DNA from 3 places in the Sphingomonas sp. R86520 genome. Region 1 is predicted to be linked to each of the others. Evidence: riboswitches for the same ligand, from Rfam matches in the RefSeq annotation. Region 1 holds a riboswitch; each other region holds the start of a gene.

Region 1 (7,049 bases):
CGGCAGGTAGCCGATCGCGCGGGCACGGGCACGGGGGTCCATTGTCGCCACGTCCTGCGTATCGAGCCGGACGCTTCCCCCGCTACGACCGACCAGCGCCGCGGCAGCTTTGACCAGCGTGCTCTTGCCGGCGCCGTTGGGGCCGAGGATCGCGGTGACGCGGCCGGGGCGAAGGTGCGCGGACACATCGTGCAGGACAGTGCGCTTGCCGAGCTTCACGCTCAGCGCGTCGACGATCAAATCCATGCGCGGCCCCGTTCCTTGACCAGCAACCCGAGGAAGAACGGCGCCCCGATCAACGCCATCGCGACGCCGAGCCGGACTTCGCCGGCGCCGGGCGCAAGCCGCACGAGGCTGTCCGCCGCGAGCACCAAAGCTGCGCCACCAAGCGCGGAGGGCAGCAACAGCGCGCCCGGTCGGTGGCCAAAGAGGGGCCGCAAGAGATGCGGCACGACCAGCCCGACGAAACCGATCACGCCGGTGACCGCGACGCCCGCGCCGATGACGAGGCCGGTACCGAGCACCACTAGCAACCGCACCCGCCCCATCCGCACGCCGAGCGACCGCGCCGCCGCCTCGCCCAGCGACAGCGCGTCGAGCGACCGCCCGGTGAACATCAGCAAGACCGCGCCGAGCAGCATCGGTGGCAAGGCGAGCTTGATATCGTCCCAACCGCGATCGGTCAGCGCGCCCATGATCCAGTCGATCACCTCGGCGACCGCATAGGGGTTCGGCGCGATAGAGATCAGAAATGCGGTCAGCGCACCGGCAAGGCTGGCGAGCACCGTGCCGACTAGGATGAAGGTGATCGCACTCGGTGACCGCCATGTCAGCGCGGCGAGCAACGCCACCGCGCCCCCTGCCCCGACCATCGCGGCGGCGAAGATCGCCGGCCCGGAGCCGACCCCGAAGATGATCGCAGCCACGGCGCCGAGGGCTGCCACCGACGACACGCCGACCACCGCCGGGTCGGCGAGCGGATTGCGGAGATAGCCTTGCAGGACAGCCCCCGACAGCCCGAGCGTGGCGCCTAGCGCGAGTCCGAGCACGGCGCGCGGCAACCGTAGCTCCAGAATGATCCACCACCGCGGGTCGCTCGAGAACCACGCTTCAAGAGGCACCCACACCTTGCCGCAGCCGAGCGACAGCCCGAACAGCACGACCACCAGCAGGCAGAGCGCCACAAGCTTGAGCGCGCGATTCACGACACGCTCGCGCGGATCGCGGCGAGGCGTTCGAGTGCCGGCGGAATGGTCGACCCGCCACAGTTGATCAGCACACGCGGAAAGACGGCTTGCGGCGTGTTCGGCAGCAGCCGGTGGCGCAGTGCCGTCCCCCGACCGACGCGTTCCGACGCGATCACCACGGCAGGCGGACGCGTCACGATCGTTTCGGCGGAGACCGTCCCGGTATGCGTCAGCCCATAGCTCGCGGCGGCGTTGCGGAAGCCGACGCGTGTCATCATCTCGTTCAGCAACGTGCTCCCCCCGGTCGCGAGATCTCCGCTGATATAGAGCAAGGCGCTCTGCGACGGTCCATCCTTGCGGCTCCAGCGCGCCACTGCATGATCGATATCTGCATTGATCCGCGCGCCGCCCGCAGGCGCACCGACGGCGTCGGCAATCTGCGTGACCTGCGCCTGGCTCTCCGCGATCGAGTCGGGAATGCCAAGCAGCAGCGTCTTCAACCCGGCCCGCGCGTACGCCGCCTGGGTAGCAGGCGGCGTATAGGTGCTGGCGATGACGAGGTCGGGGTGCAGCGCAATCACCTCCTCGGCGGTCCCCGCGGTCGCACGATAACGCCGCGCGACGTCGAGCGGGATCGAGGTCGCGGACGGATCCTGCGAATACCGGCTGATCGCGGCGATCCGCGCGGGCGGCAGGATCCGGACCAGCACCGAATCCACGCACGGGTTGGTCGAGACGATCCCCCCGCCCCCGCTCGGCGGTGCTGCACAGCCCCCGAGCAGCAGGGCGGCAAGGATCGGCCCCAGCCTCACTTCAGGCGCAACCGCACGCCGCCATACGCCGCCCGGCCATAGGTGCCGTAGCCGGTGACTGTCTGATAGCTCGCGTCGGTGACGTTATCGACGCGACCGTAGATCGCGAACCGCTCACCGATCGGAAACTCCGCGCGGACGCCGCCGATCGCATACCCATCGATCCGCGTCGTATTGGCGGCGTCGTTGAAGCTGTCGTCGACCATCGTCACGGTGCCGCCGATCGAGAGCCCGAACGGGAACCGGTAATCGGCGTTGACGCTGGCGGTCTGCTGCGGACGGCGCGCAAGTTCGTTGCCGTAATTCGCGCCGATCGAGCGGTTCTCGGTGTGGATGTAGCTGTAGTTGGCGGTGAGCGTCAGCGCATCGACCGGACGCAGCGCCAGCGTGAATTCGACCCCGTCCGCCTCGGCGCGCGCGACGTTGTTGTACACACCGAACGGGCGATCGACGCAGATCGAGCCAATTGTCGCCTGCTCCGCCGGACTGCAGTCGCGGAAGTCGATCTGGTTGCGCGTGCGGCGATTGAAGTACGTCACGCCGACGCGGGCGCGGTTATCCAGAAACGCCTGTTCGACGCCGACATCGAAGTTGCGCGCGGTCTCCGGATCGAGGTCGCGGTTCCCGTAATCCGAGAAGAGCTGGTACAGCGTCGGCGCCTTGAACCCTTCGCCATAGCTCGCGCGGACGGTGGTACCGGTGCGCAGCGCCAGTGCCGCATTCGCACCGAACGTGGTGTGGTTGCCGAAATCCTCGTGATCGTCGTTGCGGACGCCGCCGGTCAGCGTGAGGATGTCGAGCGGCTTAACGATCAGTTGGCCGTAAACGCTGGTGATCCCGGTATCGGCATAGGTGAAACCGTCGTTGAAGCGGCTGTTCTCGCGCTCGACGCCGGCGACGACGCGGACTTGGTCGAGCGGACGGAAGTCGCCCTGATATTCGTAGCGCTCGCTGCGGCCGCGGCCGATGAACGACGGGTCCGCGCCGAACGCCGGTTCGTAATTGTCGCGGTTGATGTCGGCGATCGTGAACGCGACCCGGTTGTTGAACCGTCCGTCGGCGAAGTTCGCGTGAAGGCCCGCATAGCCGTAAAGCTCCTGCGTCTTGCTGTAGTCGGCGGTGTCGGCGAACTCATATGTCGGCGCCGGGAAGCCATCCAATTCGACCCGGCTGTCCGCGAAATACCCGCGCAGGTCGAGGCCGATCCCAGGCGTGAACTCGACGCCCAGCCGCCCGGTCGCGCCATATTGACGGTACCCGTCCCGCTCCGTGCCGTCGGCCGCCGACGAGATGCCGTCGGTCTTCAGATAGCCGCCGGTCAGCGATCCCGACACCGGCCCCTTCGCGCCCGACACGCCCGCACTCGCGAACACGCTGTCGGCATAGCCATATTCCGCATTGGCGCGTGCCTGAACGCCTTCGGTCGGCGCGGCGGTGATGATATTGACGACACCGCCGATCGCCTGGCTGCCCCATGGCACCGAGTTCGGCCCGCGCAACACTTCGATCCGCTCGACCGAACTGGACAGAAGATTGCCGAAATCGAAGCCGCCGCCGGTCGACGAGGGATCGTTGACGCGCACGCCGTCGATCACGACCAGAGTCTGGTCGGATTCGGCGCCGCGGATCCGCACGCCGGTCAGCGCACCCAGCGTGCCGTTGCGCGTGACTGTGACACCCGGCGTGGTCGCGAGCAGATCGGACACGACGACGGTCTGGCGACGCTCGATCTCGGCGCGGTCGATCACGGTCACCGCCTGACCGACTTCGCTCGCGGGCTGCGCGACGCGGGTCGCGGTCACGACGAGTTCGGGCGCGTCACTGTCGGGAATGTCCTGCGCATAGGCCGGCGATGCGATCAGCGCCGCGCTCAGGAGAAGGAAGAATTTCGTCATGGGGTACGTCCTGCAAAACCACCCGCGACCATTCGCGGAGCGGCAGACGTCTCTCGCTCGAGGGAACCCCGTTTGATCGGGACACTCGTCCGCGCCGGAGCACCCGCCCGCGCAGTGGATCGACCGTGAACGGCAGGTCTCCTGGCTTCCGGGTCATCGTGACCACCCCGCCTTCCCGGATCGAAACCCAGTGGCCTAATCGGGGTGGCCGCTATCCGGTCACAGTTGCGGGGACAGCGCCGGTCTTGCGGACTTGGGTCCTGAAGACCTTTCCGCGCACCGGCTTCCCTTTTGATCCCGTCACCGGGAACCCTTCACGCCGTTGCCATTAGTCGCGGCCCGGACACGGGTCAACGCGCACCGGTTCAACGGATGCCGTAGCGCAACCCGACCCAGATCGTCCGCGGCGTTGCGCGCTCGACGATGTTCGCGCCGCTGATCCCCGCCTCGACCCGCTCGTTGAACACATTCTCGCCGCGCAGTTCGGCGACCAGCGAGCGCATGATCGGCACCGCCGCATACGCATCCAGCGTCGTCGCTGGATCGAGCACCCGCGTATTCTGGTCGTCGTCATATTGCTGGCCGATATGCCGCACGGTCAGCGACAGCGCCGCCGCATCGTGCCGCCAGTCGATCGTCCCCGACACCTGGTCGCGCGGTGTCTGCGCCGGTCGCAAGCCATCGAGCGCGGCGGTAATGCCGGAGCCCTCGACCGTCGAGTTGGTATGCGACCACGATGCCTGCACGCCGAACGGCCCCGGTCGATACGACGCATCCAGCTCGAACCCATGCGCGCGGATCGCATCGAGGTTCTGGCGGATGCGGTAGGTCGTCACGCCCGGTAAGACCTGCGTCGGAGTGGTCGTCGTCACGTTGGCGATCGCATCCTTCAGCCGGTTGTAGAAATACGTCGCGGCGATGCTGACCCCCGGCGCAGGCGTCAGCGTCACGCCGCCTTCGACCCCGGTCAGCCGCTCCGGCGACAACACGGCATTCGCCGCCGTCGCATCGTTGCCGACGCGGAACGGGCGATACAGTTCGTTGAGCGTCGGCAACCGCCACCCGCGATAGCCGGCGGCGCGCACCGTAATCGCGTCGAGCGGCTTGTACGCGATCCCCGCACGCCCCGTCGTCTCGCTGCCATTGCGGTCGGCGTAGCGCAGATTGGTCAACGCGGTGCCGCCCGCCAGCGGGCGTTCGGACAAATAGCCGCCGTCGATCGACCACCAGTCAATCCGCCCGCCGAGGCTGAAGGTGAAGTCGCCCGCGACCAGGCTGCCGTCGGCGAACACGCCGGTCGTCGTCGTGCTTCCGCCCGCCTCGCGCCGCCGTGTCGGCACAGTGTTCACGAAGGTATAGAGTTCCTGCGTCTTGCCGCTGACGTCGCGGATATCCGAGCCGAGGCGCAACGTGATGCTCTCGCCCAAGGGCGGCGCAATCTCGATCCGTCCGCCAAGCCCGGTCGCCGGCGTATTATACTGGTTCAGCGACTGGATCGCGGTCGTCCGCGTGGCATTGATGCTGTTGAAGCTGCTCGCGAACGCCCGCGTCTGCAGATAGGCAAGCGCCGAATACCCCCAGTTCCCGCGGCCGATCAGGCGGATGCTGGCGTCGGCGCCTTCGCTCTTGTTGTCGGTAAAGTCGCTGCCTCGGTCGCGCCTGTCGGTGAACGCGCTCGCATTCATCTGCAATTCGGTCTTCGCACCGACACCCACGACGGTCCGCAGCGCACCCGAGGCCTGCTCGTACGGTGCCGCCCGATCGACGATGCCGCGGCTTTCCTCGACCGTCGGGGTAAAGCCATCGCCGCGCGCATACGCGCCCGACAACGTCGCGAACCCCGATCCACGAACCAGTGCTGCGGATCCTTGCGCGTCGACCGAGTCGCGGCTGCCGTATGCGACGCTGCCCTGGAACGGCGTCAGTTGATCGGGAGTCGCGCTCTCCAGCTCGACGGTGCCGGCCAGTGCACCGGGTCCCTGGTACCCGCTACCGCCGCCGCGCGTGACGCGGATCCGTCCGAGCCGGCCAGTGGCATACGCCGGAAACGCGATCCATCCGCCGAACGGATCCGCCTGCGGTACGCCGTCGAAGATCAGCAGCGCGCGGCTCGACGCATTGCCGCCGATCCCGCGCAGCGAAATACCCTGGCTGGTCGGGTTGGCACTGCGAGAATCAGATCGGCGGAACTGCTGGAGCCCCGCGACATCGGCCAGCACGCTCTCCAGCCGGTTGCTCGCATTAGCCTGGATCCGATCGCGATCGATCGTGACGATGTCGTACGCACGATCGCCTGGCGCATCGGCAAGCCCGCGCCCGGTGACGACGATGTCAGCCGACTGGTCAGCAGGCGCGACGGTCGTTTGCGCGACCGCGCTCCCGGACGAAATCAAGACGAAGGCGAGCGTGGAGAATGAGATACGGATCATCACCGCCGCATGGCAGCTTTTCCGCTCGCCCGGAATACACCTCCGAGGTCAGGCCGCGCCGAGTTTCGCCGCGTTGCGGGCAATCGCCGCCGCACCCGTCAGAACAACCGCATCTTCCACGAACCCCGTCGGCGTCTGGCCATACTGCGACATCGCCGCCATCCTCGCGCGCCAGCCGGGATAGGATGCCGCCACGGCGGTCAGGCCGCCGACGGCCGCGCCCAGCCAACGCTGACGACGCGGCACGAGCGCGGCGCCCGCGATCGCCGACGTCACGAATCGCGCGGCAAGGCCGATCGGAACGATGCGGTCCGGGGCGGTCTTCTGCTTGTCCCCCGCCATCTCACCGATCGCCAGCGCCAGCGCGCCCGCCGCGACGGCGGGATGCGACAGCAGTTTCGGTGCGCCGTTGTCGGTGGGCAGTTCGTCCCGAGCGGCTGCAATGGCCACCGCAGCGAGCGGCGTCATCGCACGCTGGCCACCGACAAGGCCCATCAGGAAGGATGCGAGCATGGTGATCTCCGAAAAACAGGTTCGTCGCACTAACGCGCGCGGGGCCGGCCGGGGTCCGCCGCCGATCTCGTTGATTCGGCAAGGAAACCGCCAGGCCCGTCGGTCGTTCATCGCGGTATCTTCCAAAGCTTCAGGACACAGATCGATGAGATTCGATGGTAAGATCATACTGATCACCGGCGCCGCGTCGGGCATCGGTGAGGGTGCCGCACG
Region 2 (7,049 bases), 1.7 Mb from region 1:
CATGTCCAACAACGCCGCGGTGACAGGGGACAGCGGCGAGATTGGCCGCGCACAGGCGACCCAGGCGCTCGCCTGCCGCGTTGCACCCAGCGTCGACATGAATCCAGTCCTGCTCAAGCCTCAAGGCGACCGGACATCCCAACTGATCGTCCGTGGCCAGGTGCGCGGCATTTTGGCCGCAGCGCGTTGGCGCGAAGGGAGGGTCGGTCTGCTTCCTGAGATACTCGACAGTTTCGCCCGGCTGTCGGACGCCTGCGACCTCGTCATCGTCGAGGGGGCGGGCAGCCCTGCCGAGATCAACCTGCGCGACGCCGATATCGCCAATATGGGTTTTGCGCGCGCTGCCGATGTCCCCGTCATCCTGGTCGGCGACATCGACCGCGGGGGCGTGATAGCCTCGATCGTCGGCACGCGTGCGGTGATCGATCCTGCCGATGCGGCAATGATCCGCGGCTTTCTCGTCAACAAATTCCGCGGCGATCCCGTGTTGTTCGATGACGGCTATCGCGCGATCGAGACGCTCAGCGGGTGGCGCGGCTATGGGGTCGTACCCTGGCTCGCCGATGCAGTCCGCCTGCCCAGCGAAGACGCGGTGATACTCGAACGTCCCGTTCGATCAGGGGCGCGAGCCGTGCGGATCGCGTGCCCGATCACACCGAGGATCGCCAATTTCGACGATCTCGACCCGCTTCGCCTCGAACCCGGCATAGAGCTGATAATGGTGCCGCCCGGCACGCCGATCCCTGACGTAGACATGATCATACTCGCCGGGTCGAAGGCGACCATCAAGGATCTGGCCTTCCTTCGCGCGCAGGGTTGGGACGTCGATATCCTTGCGCACCACCGGCGTGGCAAGTCGATCGTGGGGCTTTGTGGCGGGTATCAGATGCTTGGCCGAAGCATCGCAGACCCGCACGGCATCGAAGGCGAGGCCACGACGGTAGCGGGCCTAGGTCTGCTCGAGATCGACACGCGTTTGGCCATCACCAAAACGCTCGTACAGGTCCAGGGCATGGCCCAAGGCGCGCGGTTCGAAGGGTTTGAGATGCACATGGGCGCGACGACCGGCGAAGGACTGGGACGTCCGTTCGGGCATCGTGCCGACGGCAGCGCGGAGGGGGCGATCAGTGCCGACGGGCTGGTCGCTGGCAGCTATGTCCACGGGCTGTTCGCGCTTGCCGAGCAACGCGCTGTCTGGCTTGCGCGGATCGGCGTGGATGCAGTGGGGCCAGATCACGCCGTATCGGTCGATACCGCGCTCGACGCGATCGCCGCGACCCTGGAACGCCAGCTCGACCTCGATGCGATGCTTGCGTTAGCGCAACAAGCCGGTCGCAGCGCCGCCAATGGTGCCGGCCACGGCTAGCGACAGAAGTATGCCGGTTTCCACGATCTCGATCCCGGCCCCGTGAGCGTCGCCAGTGATGCCTCCGATCGACCGCCGCAACCATGCAGCAACACCGACCAGCAGGAACGGCACCGTTATCATCGCCGGCGCGATGACCGCCGCAAAGGCAAGCACCATTCCCCAGCCGATCAGATCGCGCAACCGGACGATGCCCGCCAGCGCAGCGCCCAGTCCGCCCGCGCGCAACGGCGGCAACCAGACCGCCCAGACGAGTGGTCCGATCCGTGCCGCGAACGGTACCAGCATGATTGTCCACCACCCCGCCGTTCCCACCGCGTGAAGCAGTACGAGTTTGGCTATCATCTGACCGGCGATGGCTACCACGCCGAAACTGCCGATATGCGGGTCCGCCATTACCGCCAGCAACCGCGTTCGGTCGCCGTGCGCCGCGCCCAGGCCGTCGGCAAGATCCGCGAGCCCGTCGAGATGGAGGGCGCCGGTCACTGCGATCCAGACGATCAACGCGGCACAGGCACCAGTCCACGGATCCATCACCGAGCCCAGCCACCCCATCGCCGCGACGATTGCGCCGATACCCAACCCAACAACCGGGTACAAGCGGATCGCCTCGGCGAAATCTCGTTGGCCGATCGTCATGCGCGGCATAGGCAGGCGCGTCAGGAAGCCGAATGCAACGATCAGTCGCCTCATGTCGTCAAGCCGGTGATCTGGACGGTCCGCACCGCCCCCGGCCAGATCCGCAACGATACCAGCGCCGCATAGGGCAAATCGAACGCCCATAGCTGCTGCCGGTCGAACCCACACAGATGCGCCAGCGCTGCGCGGATCGCGCCGCCGTGCGTCACGACCAACGATGCCGCGGGCGGAATTGCGTCAAGCGCCCGGCTGACCCGATCCTGCAACGCCGACCAGCGCTCCCCCCCGGGTGGTGGCGCCACGTCAGGATCCTCATGAAACCGGGCGAATGCCGACGGATCGACCTCGTCCGGCCGCAATCCATCCCACGCGCCGAAGTTCAGCTCGCGCCACCGCGCATCGGCCGCGACCTCGATCCGACGTGGAGCAGCTACCGCGGCGGCGCATGCACGCGCACGCGCCAGATCGGACGAGAAGATCTGCAAGACATCAAGCGATTCTGCGCGTCCTAGGCAGGCCGCAACCCCCGCCTCGGTGGCCGGATCATCGGTACGCCCCAGCAAAAGCCCTTCGCGCACCGGCGCCCCATGCCGCATGAGATACAGCATGTACGGCGCGCTCACGCCGTCGCCACCCCCGCTTCGGCGAAGGTCGCCATCCCGTCATGGGCGGCCAACGCCGCGCGAACGATCAGGGTTGCGACGGCTGCGCCGCTTCCTTCGCCCAACCGCATGTCGAGCGACAGCAGCGGATCGAGCGCGAGCGACGCCAGCAACCGGCTGTGCCCCGGCTCAGCGGACACATGCCCCGCCAGGCAGTGCGCGAGGATATCCGGGCACGCCGCAGCGATCGGGGCAACCGACGCGCAACAGATGAAGCCGTCCAGCACCACCGGAACGCCCATCAACCGCGCCGCGACGACGGCGCCCGCGATCGCCGCGAGCTCTCGTCCGCCTAGCCGTCGGAGAACCTCGAACGGTGTCCCGATCGCTTCACGGTGCCGAGCCAGTCCCGCTTCGACGACCGCGATCTTGCGTACCATGCCTTCGCTATCGATCCCGGTGCCCGGACCGACCCAATCGCGACCCGATCCACCAAAACTCGCCATGCACAGCGCTGCGGCGGTCGTGGTGTTGCCGATCCCCATCTCCCCCAGCACGACGAGATCAGGCGAGCCGGCTACCGCCGCTGCCCCTAGGTTGATCGCGTCGAGGCAATCTTCCACCGACATCGCCGGTGCATCCGTGAAATCGTCGGTGGGCCGGTCGAGATCGATCGCGACGATCCGTAGATCGAGCCCCGCCGTCGTCGAAAGCGCGTTGATCGCGGCGCCGCCATGCTCGAAATTGCTTACCATCTGCGCCGTAACCGATGCCGGAAACGCACTGACGCCGCGCGCGACGATACCGTGATTGCCCGCGAAGATGAGCGCCCGAGCGTTGTCGATCCGCGGCCGTTCGCGGCCCTGCCATCCGGCCATGAACACCGCAATGTCCTCCAGGCGGCCGAGCGAGCCCGGTGGTTTGGTCAGTTGCCCTTGGCGAGCAATCGCGGCGGATCGCGCGGCTTGATCCGGCTGCGGCAAGCCTTGCAAAGCGGCGAGGAACGCCGTCGGTGTTGCGAACATGGTCATTCCACGACGAACCCTGCTGGCGGCGTGCGTGTGATGAAATGTCCCTTTACGCCCTGGGGCCATTGCTTGAACGGCACCTGTCCGAATGCGCTTTCGCCGTAGAGGCGTGCATAGTCGAGGATTGCTCGTGCGGCATCTTCGGTCGGCTCGAACCGGCCGAGCACGTAGCCAACCTTGGCTGGCGCGCGCAGGTGGATCGTGCAGAAATCCTGGCACGCGAAAAGACACGGCATTTCCTGCACCGCGACATCGGCATAGGCGGGATCGCTGGCCTGCACCGCTTTCAACGCGCCGACGAGACGTGCACCGCCGCGGATACCCTCGCCGTCGTCGCGGGCATCGGATGAGTGGCGGCAGGTGTTGCATGCGACCACCGCGACGCCGTCCTCGACGTGCTTCAACATGCGGATGCTTCGGCGGTTGAGCACGAGACACGATAAATGACAGGCATGTTTTCCCCTTCGGACAGTCGATCCCGCATCGCGCGACGGGCATAGGCACAAGCCTACGGCCCTCGCGAGACGCGAAGCGATGTCGTCGCTCGGGGTATTACCCGTCCGCTCGGCGCACCCTGGCCGGACGAAAGACGACTGCGACAGGCAGGTCTCCTGGCTCGCGAGTCAGCGCCGTTTCGTGCCGCCTTCTCGGGACCTGCATCCCAATGGCGTGTGGCACGGTGGCTCGTCGCTTACAGTTGCAGGGGCAGCCGGGGTTCACCCGTTCCCGTTTTCATCCCCGTCTACGTCGCCGCGTCGAGGGAACCTGTCGCAAGGTCGCGATACGCCCGAGGTACGGGTCACGCAAGACGCCTAGAACTCGACCCCGGCTTGCGCCTTAACGCCCGACCGGAACGGGTGCTTCACCTGCGTCATCTCGGTCACCAGATCCGCAATTTCGACCAAGGCCTCTGGTGCGTTCCGTCCTGTCACCACGACATGCGTCATCTCCGGCTTGGCCGCCAAAGCCGCCAGCACCTCGTCAACCGGTAGATACTCGTAGCGCAGCACGATGTTCAGCTCGTCCGCGATCACCATCGCATAGGACGGATCGGCGATCATCCGCCTGACCTCGTCCCAAGCGTCCCGTGCCACCGCGATGTCCCGCGCCCGGTCCTGCGTGTCCCAGGTAAAGCCCTCCCCCATCGGCTTGAATTCGCACAGGTTCGGAAACGCGTCGAAGACCGCCTTTTCGCCGGTCGTCATCGCGCCCTTCACGAACTGCACGACACCGACCTTGCGCCCATGCCCGATCATCCGCACTGCCATGCCGAACGCGGCGGTGGACTTGCCCTTGCCCTTACCGGTGTGGACGATGACCAAGCCTCTCTCGATCGTCTTGCTCGCGACGATCCGGTCCTGGACCTCCTTGCGTTTGGCGCTCTTGGCATTCTGCTCGTCGTCGGTCCGCATGATCATGTCCTCTCCTGCTCCCGATGGCGGATCGCGCCGCGCGGCGCTAGAGCGTGCGCCATGCTCCGCATCACCGACCTCAAGCTGCCGCTCAATCACGCCGACGAAGCGCTCCCCGCCGCGATCCGCGACCGCCTGCGCATCACGCCGCGCGACCTGATCCGCTACACCGTGGCGCGTCGCGCGCACGATGCCCGTGACAAGATGGACATCCAGCTCGTCTATTCGGTCGACGTCACGCTGAAGAACGAGGACACGGTCCTTCAGCGTTTTCGCAAGGACCGCCACGTCCAGCGTACGCCCGACACCGGCTATCGCTTCGTCATCAAGGGCGGCGCCAGCTATACCGGCCCCCGCCCGGTCGTCGTCGGCGCAGGCCCATGCGGCCTGTTCGCCGGCCTGATCCTGGCACAAATGGGGTTCCGCCCCATCATTCTTGACCGCGGGAAAGTGGTCCGCGAACGCACCAAGGACACTTGGGGGCTCTGGCGCAAGAGCGTCCTCAACCCCGAATCCAACGTCCAGTTCGGCGAGGGCGGGGCCGGCACCTTCTCCGACGGCAAGCTGTGGAGCCAGATCAAGGACCCGCGTCACCTCGGCCGCAAGGTCCTGACGGAGTTCGTGAAGGCCGGCGCCCCGCCCGAGATCCTCACCGAAGCACACCCGCATATCGGCACCTTCCGCCTCGTCACGATGGTCGAGAGCATGCGCGAGACGATCGAAGCGCTCGGCGGCGAATACCGCTTCTCCACGCGGGTAGACGGTCTCGACATCGTCGAGGAGGCAGGCGCGCGGCAGCTGCGGGGCCTGCACCTCAGCACCGGCGACTATCTCGAAGCCAATCACGTCGTCTTCGCAGTCGGCCACAGCGCGCGCGACACGTTCGAGATGCTTCATGCCAAGGGCGTGTATGTCGAGGCCAAGCCGTTCTCGATCGGCGTCCGCATCGAGCATCCGCAATCCTGGATCGACGAAGCGCGGTTTGGCCCATGTGCCGGCCACCCCGATCTCGGTGCGGCGGCGTACAGCCTGTCGCACCACTGCAGGAACGGGCGGACCGTCTACAGTTTCTGCATGTGTCCGGGCGGCACGGTGGTCGCCGCGACCTCCGAAGAAGGCCGCGTCGCGACCAACGGCATGAGCCAATATTCGCGTAACGAACGCAACGCGAATTCGGGGATCGTGATCGGAATCGATCCAGAGCGTGACTATCCCGGCCACCCGCTTGCCGGCATCGAATTGCAACGTCACTGGGAATCGCGCGCCTATGTCGCGGGCGGCTCGAACTACAAGGCACCTGCGCAACGCATCGGCGACCTGCTTGCCGGGCGGCCGTCAACCGCGCTCGGCTCCGTGATCCCGTCGTACAAGCCAGGCGTGACGATGACCGATCTGTCGGAATGCCTGCCCGAGTTCGCGATCACCGCCCTGCGCGAGGCGCTGCCGGCATTCGGCCGCGAGATTCCCGGCTATGACCATCCCGACGCGGTCCTCACGGGCGTCGAGACGCGCACGTCCTCACCGGTGAGGATCACCAGAGGCGATGATTTCGTGAGCCTGAACACCGCTGGCCTGTTCCCGGCGGGCGAGGGCGCGGGCTATGCGGGCGGCATCCTTTCAGCAGCGGTCGACGGTATCAAGGTCGCGGAGGCCGTCGCGCTCAGCCTGACGGCCTGATCCGACGCAATCCTCCCTTGGCGAGCAAAGTGGCTGACGCTAGCCTGACAACGGCCAGACAACGGCCAGACAATTGGCGTTCCCACTCATTGGTGCCGCGCCCCGTCCGTGAGTTCATCAACGTGACACCTCTCCCCATACCGGCGGTGCGATCCCTCATCTTACTCGGTCGGGCCGCGTCTTGATCAACCACGCGCGCGGCAAGCCGGTCGGTTTCGCTACGCCGTCCAGCCGGCGCGCGCTCACCAGCGCCACCCGCTTGAGGATCATCTGGTCCTTGAAGGCGTCCATGCCGCCGCCGGTCGGCTTGGCAAGGATACGCTTC
Region 3 (7,049 bases), 1.2 Mb from region 1:
CCGCTGACCCTGTCCATTCCGCAGCCGCGGCCGGCGACGACAACTACGCCACCAGCTGGCGCTCGAACCCCGGCGCAGCGTGGTTGCAGGCTGATCTCGGCGCGGTGAAGGCCATCGGCGCGACCACGCTCCGCCCGGCTTACCCAACCGCGACGGTCAGGTTCAGCATCGAGGCCTCGCTCGATGGCAAGGTCTGGCGACAGATCGCAGCGGAACGCGTCGCCAGCGGCTCACCGATCGCGCTGGCTGCCATCCCGAAGGCCCGCTTCGTCCGGCTCGTCTTTCCGCAGGGCGCCGACATCCTCGAATGGAACTGGCCGACACGATGACCTGCCGCCCCCTCCTTGCCGCGCTGTTGCTGACCGCCGCGCCGGTCGCTGCACAGCGCGCACCGGTCGCCGTGCCGATCCAGCCGCAGGTCTCCGCCGACCGGCCCGACTGGGAAAACCCGGCGGTCTTCGCGATCGGCAAGAAGCGTGCGCGCGCGACCGGCTTCCCGTTCGAAACGCGAGAGACCGCACTCGACGGCGCGATGGAGCGCTCGACGCGGTTCGTGACGCTCGACGGCCAGTGGAAGTTCGCGTTCTCGCCCGATGCCGACAAGGCGCCGAAGGATTTTGCAAATCCCGCCTACGACGTGTCGCAGTGGAAGGAGATCAAGGTCCCTGCCGACTGGCAGGCCGAGGGCTATGACCAGGCGCGGTTCAACAACGTCACCTACCCCTTCCCCGCCAACCGACCGCTGATCCCGCACGCGACCAACCCGGTCGGCTCGTACCGCCGCGACGTCGAGGTGCCGCGCGACTGGACGCACAGCGACGTCATCCTCCACATCGGCGCTGCGGGCTCGGCCTATTATGTCTGGGTCAACGGTCACAAGGTTGGGTATTCGGAGGACAGCAAGCTGCCGTCCGAGTTCGACGTCACCCGCTGGATCAAGCCCGGCCGCAACAGCATTGCGATCCAGGTCTATCGCTGGTCGGACGGGAGCTATCTGGAAGACCAGGATTTCTGGCGCGTGTCGGGGATCGAGCGTTCGGTCTACCTGATGGCCGCCCCCAAAGCCCGGATCGCCGACACGTTCGTCAAGGCGGGTCTCAGCGACGACTATACCGACGGCACGCTCGACGTGGCGCTCGACCTGACCAGAGCGGCGCGTGGCCACACCGTCCGCGCGACCGTGATCGACGGCGACCGCACGCTGTTGACGCAGACCGCGCGCGCCACCGGCGCAAGGCTGTCGTTCATCGGCACGCTGCCCGGCATCCGCAGCTGGACCGCGGAAACGCCGAACCTCTACACGTTGCTCGTCGAGCTGCTCGACCGGCAGGGTCGCACCGTGCAGGCGACCGCGCGGCGCATCGGCTTCCGCACCGTCGCGATCCGGAACGGCCTCGTCACGGTCAACGGCAAGCCGATCACGATCCGCGGCGTCAACCGCCACGAGCATGATCCCGAGACGTTCCACGTCATCTCGCTCGCCTCGATGCGGCGCGATATCGAGCTGATGAAATTCAACAACGTCAACGCGTTGCGCACATCGCATTACCCGAACGACGAACGGCTTTACGACCTCGCCGACGAATACGGCCTGTACGTGATGGACGAGGCCAATATCGAGAGCCACGCCTACATGTCCGCGGCGAACCGCGGTGGACGCACGCCGGAGAGCATCCAGATCGGCTACGACCCCGCCTGGGAGGCTGCGCATGTCAGCCGCGTCACCAACATGGTCGAGCGCGACAAGAACCATCCGTCGATCATCTTCTGGTCGCTCGGCAACGAGGCGGGCACCGGCCCTAGCTTCGAGAAAGCCGCGGCGGACGCGCGCGCGATCGATCCGACCCGGTTGATCTCGTATCTCGGCTACAGCCAGATCAACGACTTCAAGCCGAACGCGTACGCAGACATCTACGCGCCGATGTACGACAGCCCGGCCAGGATGCTCGACTATGCGCAGCATCCCGAGTTCAAGCAGCCGATGATCCAGTCCGAATACGCCCATATGCAGGGCAATTCCGGCGGCAATTTCAAGGAATATTGGGACGCGATCTATGCGCGGCCCGACCGGTTGCAGGGCGGCTTCATCTGGGACTGGGTCGACCAGTCGATGTATCGCTACACCAAGGATGGCCGGCGATACTGGGGCGATGGCGGCGAATACGGCCCCAACCCCGGCGGCGAGATCGAGTTCGGCGACGGGCTGCTCAACCCCGATCGCACGCCGCATCCGCAGCTGTTCGAGGTGCAGAAGGTCTATGCGCCGGTCATCTTCGCTGCCGTCGACGCGGTCGCCGGGCGGTTCACCGTCACCAACCGCCACGACTTCCGCGATCTGTCAGGCTTCGACTTCGACTGGACGGTGAACGAGAACGGCGTCCCCGTCGCGCACGGCGCGGTGCCGGCGCTGCACACCGCCGCCCATGCGACCGAGCCGTTCACGCTTTCCCTGCCGAAACTGCCCGCCAAGCCGGGTGCCGAATATCTCGTCACGATCAGCGCCCGCGCCAAGGCTGGCACGATCCCGCTGGTGCCGGCCGGTCACGTCGTCGGCTGGGACCAGTTCGCGCTGGGTACGCCGGTCCCTGCGCCGGTCACGATACCGCGCGGTCGCACCACCTTGCAGGAAACCGGCGGCATGATCGCGTTGACGGCCGGCGACGCCAGCCTGACGATCGACCGCACGACCGGACTGATCGCGAGCTACCGCGTCGGCGGAGACGAACTGTTGAGCGGTGGCGCGCCCAATTTCGCACGGGCGCTGACCGACAACGATATCGGCACGCGGGGCGAGGCGGCGAATGCGCCGTGGCTCGCGATGTCGGCCACGCGCACGGTCGAGTTGGTCAAGGCCGAGCGCATCGGTTCGGGCGCAGCGGCGGTCACCGTCCGCTATGTCATGGGTAACGCGGCTGTCCGCTTCACCAGCCGCTACACGATGCGCGGCGACGGCAGCGTCGACATTGCCGGTGAATTCACACCGCTGAAGGCGGACCTGTCGGACCCGCTCCGCATCGGCCTCCAGTTCGCCGCACCCAGCCGGTTCAAGACCGTCGAATGGTACGGCCGCGGCCCGCACGAGAACTACGCCGATCGCAAGACCAGCGCGGCGATCGGCCTGTGGCGCGGCGCCATCGCCGACCAGAACCACAATTTCATGCGTCCGCAGGAAACGGGTACCAAGAGCGACGTCCGCTCGATGACACTCGACGGCGACGGCGAGACCGCTCTGAGGCTGGCCGGCGACCATCCGCTGTCGATGAATGCGCTCGCGTTCCCCTATGAGGATCTGTCCCGACGCGCGCCCGGTACGCGCAAGAGCACGGATATCGTGCCGCATGGCCATGTTTCGGTGCTGGTAGACGCGCTGCAATCGGGATTGGGCGGCGACACGACCTGGAATGCACAAGGCCGTCCATTGCCCAAATACCGTGTCCCGATAGCGCCCGTTCGATTCAATCTACGACTGACCCCCGTACCGAAAGTTCGGTGACTGACCCCCGTACCGAAAGTTCGGTCCTAATCGGTGCAATCCCTGCGCCTTTGATCGAGCGCGAGATCCCGTATTGTCCGCTTACCGGTACATGCGGGTCCGGCCTCTCGTACATGGTGGTTGCCGACCGCCTTTTCGATCAGTCAGCCGGATCTGCCCGCCTGTTCGGCGCGCTCTCGCGCCGCGACATCGAACGGCTTATACTTGGCGGCAATCTACTCCCGCCAGTATAGACCGCGCGCCGGCGGATGACCGCGTTGCTGACGTTCGGCGTCCTTCCGCCGTGTCCTGATACTGGCCCTCATTCACGCCCGCAGAGGTACGATTGCGCTCTTGCCCCGCGACCCCTTCCCGTCGAGAATAGAAGTTGGTGAGACGTCCATCGAAAGGATTTGATCCATGCGCAAGTTGACCGGTGCGGCGTTCGTATCGCTCGATGGCGTGATGCAAGCGCCCGGGGGGCCAACCGAAGATCCAACCGGAGACTTCGACCAGGGCGGCTGGGTGTTCGGCATAGGCGACGATGTCATCGATCCGGTTTTGGGCGCGCTCTTCACCCCGCCTTACGCGCTACTCCTAGGGCGGCGGACCTACGATATCTTCGCAGCCTATTGGCCGTTCGTCGACGGCGAGATGGCGGGCATGGGTGCAGCGCTGACGGCGGCAGAAAAATATGTCGTGACCGGTGGCGATCAGCCGCTCGGTTGGGCGAACAGCCACCGGATCGACGGCATTGCCGCCATCAGAGCGCTGAAAGAGAGCGACGGTCCCGACTTGCTGATCCAGGGTTCATCGACGCTCTACCCGCCGTTGCTCGCTGCCGGACTGATCGACGAACTGGTGCTGATGACCTTTCCCGTCATGCTCGGGACCGGCAAGCGCTTGTTCGGCGACGGCACGCCGTCAGGTGCGCTGCGACTGATCGACCATCAAGTTGGCACGAAAGGCGTGATCGTCACCCGCTGGTTACCGACCGGGCCGGTTCCGCGGATCAACCATCCTCACCCCAGCACCAGCGCGGCGGAGACCGAACGGCAGCGGCGGATGAACGAAGGGACCTGGTAAGCCCGAATCCGTGCTCCCAGACCCCAGACGCGCTCAACCAGAAGCGGATGCTCGGTGCTGGGTTACAACCGCGCGAACACGGTCGTTCGGGTGGATATGCTATACCGCCGATGTGGCGCCCGAGACTGATGGTCTCTCCTGCCATATCTGTGAGCGGAAGGATGCAGAAGGACTGATCACTGTGGGAAGCGACTGAAGATAGAGGACATTCTGCGCCCTGCCGCATGGCTTGAAAAGATGTTGTTTTGAGAACTTCCGAATTCAGGTGTTAGCGGAGGCGACGCTTCACGCGTCGCAGCTTTTGGCAGAAGTCGAACACATATAAGGAAATCTTTATATGTGTTCGCGGCAATCTTGCGGATCGGCATCATCACAGGTACGCAGCACAGGTCAGGCTGGGATCACCAGTCTGACATTGATCACGCTGGTGTCCCGAAAGGGACTTAAAAGGGAACACGGTATGGGAGACGCTCTCCCGAAGCCGAGGCTGTCCCTGCAACTGTAAGCGGCGAGCGAGATGTACATCGCGCCCTCTCAGGAGGGCGCAGCCACTGGACCAACGCCCTATCGGCCGGAATCCGGGAAGGCCGTATATCGAGCGACGACCCGTGAGCCAGGAGACCTGCCAGCGTCTGGTCGCTCTTGCTTTGGTCCAGGGGATGGTCGGGGCACGGTTCTTCCGTCTGAGCGACGAACGAGCGACGGGGGTCGCATCGGTTCGTGTCGCGGGCGCTTGCGTCCGCCTGCCGACGCGCGCCGACCGTTCGTAGCGGACGCCCCCGTCCGAAGTTGCTTGGCGCACGGGGGACGGACATGAAAGAATCGAAATCACGCACTGGATGGCTCGGATGCGCGGCGCTGGCCGCGATGTGCATCACGACGCCTGGATGGGCTCAGGCAAACGAGGCCGAGGGCGCATCGACACAGTCACCGATCGACATCGTCGTGTTCGGTCGCGGCGAAGCGAAGATCGGCGTCGCACACGCAGCAAGCGAGGGCACGGTTGCCGGGGCGGACCTTCTCGTTCGACCGCTGCTGCGCGTCGCCGAACTGCTGGAAGCGATCCCCGGCATGGTCGCCGCGCAGCATTCGGGCAGCGGCAAGGCCAACCAGTATTTTCTGCGCGGCTTCAATCTCGATCACGGGTCGGACTTCACGACCTATATCGACGGCGTGCAGATGAATTTGCGGACGCATGGCCACGGTCAGGGCTATCTCGACCTCAACGGGCTGATTCCCGAGATCGTCGCGCGTGAGGATTTCCGCAAAGGGCCCTACCGCGCCGATGGCGGTGACTTCGCACTGGCAGGCGCGGCTTACATGACGACGACCGACGGTCTCGCTCGACCCTTTCTATCGGTAGAGGGCGGCTCCTACGGCTATGGCCGGATCGCCGCCGGTGGCACGATCGACGGTGTCGGCGCCGGTAAACTCACACTTGTCGCGCAGACGAAGATCTATGACGGGCCATGGCAAGAACCCGAGCACCTGCGACACGTGTCAGGCTTCGCAAAATATATCGCTCCAGCCGGCGCAGGCCAGATCGAGGCCTCGTTCAACGCCTATCGCGCGACCTGGCGCCCGACCGAACAGATACCCGAGCGGATCATTGGCACCACGCTCTGCGAGGACGTGTTCTGCTCGCCCGATCCGACTGCACGCGGCGAGACCACCCGGCTCGTAGGCAACATCGCGGTCCGCCAACCCGATTGGCATGCCAATTTCTATGGCCAGTTCTACGACTGGTCGATGTATTCGAATCCAACCTACACCGAACCGGATGGGACCAGCGCGCAGATCCGTCAGTTCGACAAACGCTGGATCGTCGGGGCGCGCGGCGAAAAGCGTTGGACGCTTGCACCCACCCTCGCCGTCTCGCTCGGCACTGAGGAACGCTATGACCATATCGGCAGCGTCGGTGTTTATCGCACCAGCGCGCGATCGTTCCTCTCGTCAATCGGCCGCTACCATGTCGAGGAAGCGTCGGCAGCACTGTATGGCGAAGCGACCTGGACACCGGTTGCGGGGCTTCGCCTAATCGGTGGAGTCCGCGGCGACTATTATCATTATGTCGTCCGGGCGCGGGATCCGGCGGCGGTCGTAGCGGGCGAGGGCAGCGGCGACGACACGATCCTGTCGCCGAAGGCATCGATTGCCTATTCACCGACTGCCTGGCTGGAACTCTACGGCAATTGGGGTCGCGGCTTTCACTCCAACGACGTGCGCGGCGCGGTCAACGTCGAAACACCGGTGCCGGTGCTGGTCCGCGGCAGCGGCCGTGAAGTCGGCGCACGGTGGCAGTTGTCGGGTGTCACGCTGACTGCGACCTATTGGTGGCTCGACGTGGACAGCGAACTGCGGTTCATCGGCGATTCCAACGCGGTCGAACCGACCGGCGCGAGCAGGCGTCGCGGCTATGAACTGGTAGCGTTCTGGCGTCCCAGGCCGTGGCTCGCGATCGATGGCAACTACACGGCGAGCCGGTCGCGCT

Evidence for each region. A riboswitch is a leader RNA that binds a small molecule or an ion and turns the genes downstream of it on or off. The one in region 1 is predicted to bind cobalamin.
Region 2: another riboswitch for cobalamin. It lies ahead of SJY41_RS04230 (DUF1636 domain-containing protein); the one in region 1 lies ahead of SJY41_RS11895 (TonB-dependent receptor plug domain-containing protein).
Region 3: another riboswitch for cobalamin. It lies ahead of SJY41_RS06630 (TonB-dependent receptor); the one in region 1 lies ahead of SJY41_RS11895 (TonB-dependent receptor plug domain-containing protein).

The regions. Positions count from the first base shown of each region.
Region 1 is NZ_JAXHBZ010000001.1:2,610,811-2,617,859, forward strand. Features, by position in the region: gene SJY41_RS11880 (ABC transporter ATP-binding protein) at 1-246, opposite strand, end outside; gene SJY41_RS11885 (FecCD family ABC transporter permease) at 237-1,205, opposite strand; gene SJY41_RS11890 (ABC transporter substrate-binding protein) at 1,202-1,999, opposite strand; gene SJY41_RS11895 (TonB-dependent receptor plug domain-containing protein) at 1,996-3,894, opposite strand; cobalamin riboswitch at 4,008-4,224, opposite strand; gene SJY41_RS11900 (TonB-dependent receptor) at 4,260-6,323, opposite strand; gene SJY41_RS11905 (DUF4126 domain-containing protein) at 6,372-6,836, opposite strand; gene SJY41_RS11910 (SDR family NAD(P)-dependent oxidoreductase) at 6,982-7,049, shown strand, end outside.
Region 2 is NZ_JAXHBZ010000001.1:872,812-879,860, reverse strand. Features, by position in the region: gene SJY41_RS04250 (cobyric acid synthase) at 1-1,366, shown strand, start outside; gene cobS (adenosylcobinamide-GDP ribazoletransferase) at 1,316-2,059, opposite strand; gene SJY41_RS04240 (histidine phosphatase family protein) at 2,056-2,613, opposite strand; gene cobT (nicotinate-nucleotide--dimethylbenzimidazole phosphoribosyltransferase) at 2,625-3,638, opposite strand; gene SJY41_RS04230 (DUF1636 domain-containing protein) at 3,635-4,042, opposite strand; cobalamin riboswitch at 4,219-4,419, opposite strand; gene cobO (cob(I)yrinic acid a,c-diamide adenosyltransferase) at 4,448-5,053, opposite strand; gene SJY41_RS04220 (NAD(P)/FAD-dependent oxidoreductase) at 5,108-6,724, shown strand; gene SJY41_RS04215 (peptidylprolyl isomerase) at 6,881-7,049, opposite strand, start outside.
Region 3 is NZ_JAXHBZ010000001.1:1,442,615-1,449,663, forward strand. Features, by position in the region: gene SJY41_RS06615 (family 43 glycosylhydrolase) at 1-329, shown strand, start outside; gene SJY41_RS06620 (glycoside hydrolase family 2 TIM barrel-domain containing protein) at 326-3,493, shown strand; gene SJY41_RS06625 (dihydrofolate reductase family protein) at 3,893-4,558, shown strand; cobalamin riboswitch at 4,967-5,203, shown strand; gene SJY41_RS06630 (TonB-dependent receptor) at 5,372-7,049, shown strand, end outside.